DNA from 2 places in the Leuconostoc lactis genome. Region 1 is predicted to be linked to the other one. Evidence: riboswitches for the same ligand, from Rfam matches in the RefSeq annotation. Region 1 holds a riboswitch; the other holds the start of a gene.
The links. A riboswitch is a leader RNA that binds a small molecule or an ion and turns the genes downstream of it on or off. The one in region 1 is predicted to bind lysine.

Region 1 (3,179 bases):
GATGCGTCAAAAAGAAGAGCGTACGGAACAACAGTTGCGACAATATGAAAAGCAACAGGGTGAAATTGAAAAGGCCCAAAAGTTTATCGCTAAGAACAAAGCGCGTGCCTCAACTTCAAAGCAAGCGAAGTCACGTGAAAAGATGCTGGCGCGCATGGAAAAGATTGATCCACCGTCAGAAACATTACAAGCAAAATTCAATTTCCCTTATGTGAACTCACAATCTGCCAACGCATTGACAGTCAATGATTTGTCCGTCGGTTACGTGACCCCAGTCTTGGAGCCAGTAACTTTCTCAGTGACAACGGGACAAAAGATTGTCTTCAAAGGCTTTAACGGCGCGGGTAAGTCGACATTGATTAAGTCAATTCTCGGTGTGATTCCTGCCTTACACGGGACAGCTGAATTCTCACCGTCTGCCGTCGTTAACTACTTCGACCAAGACTTGGCATGGGATGATGACACAAAGACACCATTACAAGAAATGCAAGATCGTTTCCCAACGCTAGAACCAAAGGCGTTGCGGACCCGATTGGCTGCGGCAGGGATTAACGCTGAAAACGCGCAAAAGCCGTTGCAACAACTTTCTGGTGGTGAGCAGACAAAAGTGAAGTTGGCCATTATGGAAATGAAGCCAAGTAATTTCTTGATTTTAGATGAGCCAACCAACCATTTGGATGAAGGGACGAAAAATGCCCTACGGGCAGCGATTGACAAATTCCCAGGAAATGTCATTATCGTTTCCCACGAAGTCAGCTTTACAAAGGGCTTTGGTGACCGTGAATTAAACGTTGCGGCGCTATCCTATAAGAAAGAAACAGATTAGTATGGTGCAACTACTGACACAAAACAACATGCCGAAAAACATGACAGTTTTTGATGTGGTTGCGTCAACAATGATAAAAGGTCGAGACATGCTGAATACAGGCGTGGCTCGGCCTTTTGCTGTGGTTGCCAATCAACAAACTGCTGGGTACGGAAAATTCGGACGTCAATTTTTCTCACCGCGAGGGAGCGGTGTGTATATGACGTTTGTTTTTGACGTGCCAACTGGTAGCTTTGATGCCGGACTATTGACCACCGGTGTGGCCGCAACGATTGCGCGGGTCATTTTTGAAGTAACTGGTATTCAAGTAGCTATGAAATGGGTGAATGATTTATATTATCAGGATCGCAAAATTGCCGGCATTCTTGCTGAGGGTATTCTGACCGCAGGTCAGCTCACGCAAGTCAGTATCGGTGTTGGTTTGAATATTTTAGCCACGGTTGTGCCACCTGAACTGCGGGATAAAATCGGCGCACTTGATGTCGATGTGGATAAAAATAGGTTAGTCTGCAAGATTTTCACAGCTTTGCAAGCTGATTTTTCAGGTTATCAACAAGGACAACATCTTGCCTATTACCAAGCACATGCTTATTTAACAGGCCGTTATGTATCGGTCCAAATTGGCACAACGGTGCTGCAAGGGCAGGTAACCGGCATCGGACAACAGGGTGAGTTATTGTTGGTAGACGATACTGGCGAGTCACATGCTTTGTTGAGTGGCGAAGTGACTCAAGTTAAGCTATAGTGGGCAGGGTTGATAACGAGATCATAACAACGCATTTGACAAAATAAAAGTATTAGAATAAAATAAAAACAATGAGAAAATCATAGAGGTTGCCATAGACAAGAGTCACTTGTGGAGTATTGATAGATACGCTGAAGCAAGCAAAAGGGGATGTGGCCGAAGCGTTGGCACTATCATGTCAGTTAGCTGGGCCATTGGTTAAGAGCCAATGGACTGTCGCGGATGCGGGGTGCTATGACGGAGATAAGCGTTTTTTATTGCGATCCGTGACTGCCCTCCAAGCAGCCACGGATTTTTATTTTATGAGAAAAAGGTGTGACTATGGTAGAGGCAATTACAAGGCCAACACAAATTGAAATATCACAAAAAGCTTTAAAAAATAATGTCGCCGTCGTGAAGCAAACATCAGGCGCAGACAAAATCTTTTTGGCTGTTAAATCTAATGCCTACGGCTTGGGGTTAATCCCAACGTCAAAGGCGGCCGTGGCAGGTGGTGTCTACGGCTTAGCGGTAGCCATTATTGATGAAGCTTTGGCTTTGCGCCATGAGCGACTAACGGCACCGATTTTAATTTTAGGGATTTCACCAGCGCAATATGCGGAATTAATGGCCGTCCAACATATTATGGCTACGGTTGTGTCGCTTGATTGGTTAAAAGAGGCGGCGACTTATTTGTCCGGTGAACAACGTTTGCATGTCTCGTTAGGGGTTGATACGGGAATGGGCCGAATTGGCTTCCGTGATCGTGCAGCGCTGGCCGAAGCCATTGCTTATGTCCAAGCACATCATGATTTATTTGACTATGTTGGCTTAGCGACGCATTTTGCCGAGTCCGATTCGGCTAATACTGATTATTTTGAGATGCAACTGGCGCGTTGGCATGAGTTGACGGATGGCTTACCGGAACCAGAATATTATCACGTCGCCAACTCTGGGGCTGCCATGTATCACGCTGACGAAGTCCCACATGACGTCATTCGCGTGGGGACAGTCCTGTATGGCGTGGAACCTTCCCGTGGCGAATTGGCCGATGGCCATGAGTTACAACCGGTCATGGCTTTACGTAGTGAAATCAACTTTGTGAAGCAACTGCCGGCGGGGGAAGGCATTAGTTATTCCCACAAATACACCACGACGGGCGACGAATGGATTGGGACAGTACCGATTGGCTATGGCGACGGGTGGCTACGCAAATTGACCGGCTTTAACGTGATTGTTGATGGGCAATATGTACCCATTGTTGGTCAAATCGCCATGGATCAAATGATGATTCGCTTGCCGCATGAATATCCTGTGGGAACAAAAGTGACTTTGATTGGTCGTGACGGTGGGTTAGAAAATACCTTGGAAGATGTCGCGCAACATGCGGGCCTAGCACCTTGGGAAATCATGACTGGGATGCAAGATCGCTTGCACCGCGTACTTGTTGATTAGGATACACAGCGTAACAAACTTAACATTGAGGAGAACAAAATGACAGAAAAAACTTATCATGTGGCAATTTTGGGCGCCACTGGCGCAGTTGGCACACGTTTGCTATCACAATTGGAACAATCAACGATTCCGGTTGGTCAAATTAAGTTATTGGCTTCAGCACGTTCGGCTGGC
Region 2 (3,179 bases), 620 kb from region 1:
ACCACCTAAGATGGCCCCCATGTCAATCATCGTGCCAGCACCAATTTCCGCGCCAATGTTGATGACTGCGCCTAACATAATCACGGCATTATCCCCAATCGTAACCTGATCTCGAATAATTGCCCCCGGTTCAATGCGGGCATTCACAGCCTTTTTATCGAGCAATGGAACTGCTGAATGACGTGCATCATTTTCAATATAAACATTTTCTGCCGGTAAATTAGCAATCAGTGGCGCAATATCAGCCCAATCGCCAATCAGTTGCCCAAATGACACCCCGCCAAATTGTTGTACCGTTACCGGAATTTCACCGGCTAAGACCCCTTTATAAGTTACTTTCACGGGCGTGACTTTTTTAGCATTGGCGATGAAATCAATCAATTCTTGGGCTGCATTTTCTGTCGTTGTCATGTTTTTTATCCTCTTATGATTCTTCTGGTGTGCTTGCAAGGTCATAGTCACGATCTAACGCGACGATATCGGCATAAGTTTCCCGCGCCACAACCACTTGATGTGCGCCATTTTCCACGAAAACCACTGCTGGTCGTGGATTGCGGTTGTAGTTGGAAGCCATGGCATAGCCATAGGCGCCAGTTGCTTGAACAGATAGGATGTCGCCAGGTTTGGTTTGCGGTAACGCTTGTTCCCAAACTAACACATCCCCTGATTCGCAATATTTACCAGCGACACGCACAACTTCAGTCGTTGGCGCATTTGGATCATTGGCTAACACCGCATCGTAGTTCGCTTGGTAAAGGGCTGGTCGAATATTATCCCCCATGCCCCCGTCAACGGCGAGATACTGGCGTAAATCCGGAATATCCTTGCGTGAGCCAATTGTATAAAGTGTTTGCCCGGCTGGTCCAACAATCGAACGCCCTGGCTCAATCCAAATTTCCGGCATTGGCCATGCAAATGCTTCAGCTTTTGCTTTCAGTGTGGCAATGATTGCTGCTGCATAGTCGCTTTCAGGCAATGGCGTATCATCATCGGTATACCGAATCCCAAAACCACCACCCACGTTAATGACGGCTGGGGTCCAACCCCAACTATGGGCTGTTTCGGCCAGTAAAGCGGCGTTCTTTTCAAAGCCCGTGACGTCAAAAATCTGTGACCCAATGTGGGCATGTAAGCCACGTAAATTAAGGTTTGCATCCAGTCGTGCAATCTCATAGGCACGTTTTGCTTGACCAGTCAATAAATCAAAGCCAAATTTAGAATCTTGCTGACCAGTGCTAATGAATTCATGGGTATGCGCTGAAATACCTGGTGAAATACGCAGTAGAATGGCTTGTTGTACTTGTTGCGTAGCGGCAATTTCTGACAACCATTGCAACTCTAAGAAGTTGTCAACAATAATCGTCCCCACGCCAGCACGTACCGCCATCGTTAGCTCATCCCAACTCTTATTATTGCCATTAAAGCTCAGATGGGCTGGTGGAAAACCTGCTGCCAGGGCCGTGTATAATTCACCCCCCGATACAATATCTGCGTGAATACCTTCTTGCTGGGCAACTTGATAAATGGCCTTCGTTGAGAACGCCTTTGAGGCATAACTCACAACATATGGGACATCTTCGCGCTCAAAAATTGCTTTAAACGCACGCATCGTCTGACGGATTTTAGAGACGTCGTAAACATATAACGGTGTGCCATAAGTGTCGGCCAATGCAACGGCATCGACGCCATCAATGGTCAAATGTGCTTGTGCGTTTGTTGAATAATCCATATACCTTCTCCACCTTAACGATGCCCTAATTGTTAACATAAAAAGCCTTCTGTTCGAGACATGGTCACGGACAAAAGGCTTCTAAAGCTTGCATTTTTGACAGTTTCCATAGCTCACCGTTATTTCTAACGACAGTCTAATAGTTCTTAACCATTAGCCCAACAAACTAACTTTGTAGTGTTAGTTCATTTCGGCGATTTCCCCTTTGACTTACCCTCCCAATTGCTACAACAATTCAGATAAGCGACTCCTGTCAATCGCAACCTCTATGTGAAATTAAATTTTATGTTGTTATTATAATAGCTTATGCATTTAAAAATGTCAAATTTTTAATTTAATATGGCGTGTCAATGAAAGTTAATCCTAATTCTTTGCCATATTTTTGAATCGTCGCTTCTGATAAATTCATTTCAAAAGCTAAATCAATATAACTCGTCATACCGGCGTTAAATAAGGCGAGTACTTTGGCCTTACGCTCATCTTTCCCAATTGCTGCCTCTGTACCAAGCGCTTGTACGCCATGGCCAACGAGTGCTTGGCTCGCTTCACTTTTCGGCTTGTCATCACGTTGATCGCGTTCACGATAAGCTTGCGCAGCGGCTTTGATGTCTAATTGTTCGACTGTGACATCCGTCGTGATGTCGCTGGCTTTTTTAAATTGGTAATTCAAGATCATTCCTCACACTTGGGCACGTTGTATCATCGCTTGCCCATCAACAGGGGCAAAAACGCCATTCTCATAAACGGTTGTCAAGAGGTCTTCTCCTGGTTCGCTTTGTGATACCGTGACAATTTGGCCATCTCGGCGAATCACTTTAAGTAGTCCTGCTTTTGACGCTTTTGAAGCATCCGTTTTAGGCTTCTTTTGGATATTGATGTGCTCACCAGTGGCTGTCTCCGCATAGGCTGCTTTGATGGCAAAGCGTGCTGTGTCTCGAGTAAAGCCTTCTTGTAACAAACCACCACCAGAGCCAACTACCAAATTATCCGCTGACCAACCAGCAGCCATCAAGGCTTCATAAAGGGCAATAATCGTGTCTGCTTTCATACCATCGCCTTGAATAATGCCGACATTATGTTGCAAAACGCGATAACCTTTGGCATTTGTCGTCGTCCCAAAAATTTCAGCAAGCAGGTCGAGCACCTGCAAATCAATCGTTAACGGATCGCCAGAATCTGGTCTGAGAACAATTCGACCCTCACGTGCCATAATGCGTTCTTTAATTTCTGGTGACCCAATCACATTTTTCACAAAATTGAGCGCATCGTATGAATCGATGACAATAGATAAAATAGCATCATCCGGTGCCCGATCCAATTGCGCATGGACATAAGCGAATTCACCAGCGTCAGCACCGTATGACGTCGCCACCGAATGTTCCGTTGCCCAGACAGACAAAGCGCGTCCAGGCACGCCATAAACTGATTCCAAATACGCCGAAGCTGCCAT

Region 2: it holds a riboswitch for lysine, as region 1 does, so the genes downstream of both, lysA (diaminopimelate decarboxylase) here and alr (alanine racemase) in region 1, are expected to answer to the same signal.

Annotation. Positions count from the first base shown of each region.
Region 1 covers NZ_CP042420.1:652,092-655,270, forward strand. The annotation lists gene FGL80_RS03310 (ABC-F family ATP-binding cassette domain-containing protein) at 1-826, shown strand, start outside; gene FGL80_RS03315 (biotin--[acetyl-CoA-carboxylase] ligase) at 867-1,571, shown strand; lysine riboswitch at 1,647-1,814, shown strand; gene alr (alanine racemase) at 1,893-3,005, shown strand; gene FGL80_RS03325 (aspartate-semialdehyde dehydrogenase) at 3,045-3,179, shown strand, end outside.
Region 2 covers NZ_CP042420.1:34,742-37,920, forward strand. The annotation lists gene dapD (2,3,4,5-tetrahydropyridine-2,6-dicarboxylate N-acetyltransferase) at 1-411, opposite strand, end outside; gene lysA (diaminopimelate decarboxylase) at 425-1,729, opposite strand; lysine riboswitch at 1,831-2,006, opposite strand; gene FGL80_RS00170 (hypothetical protein) at 2,064-2,399, opposite strand; gene FGL80_RS00175 (nicotinate phosphoribosyltransferase) at 2,409-3,179, opposite strand, start outside.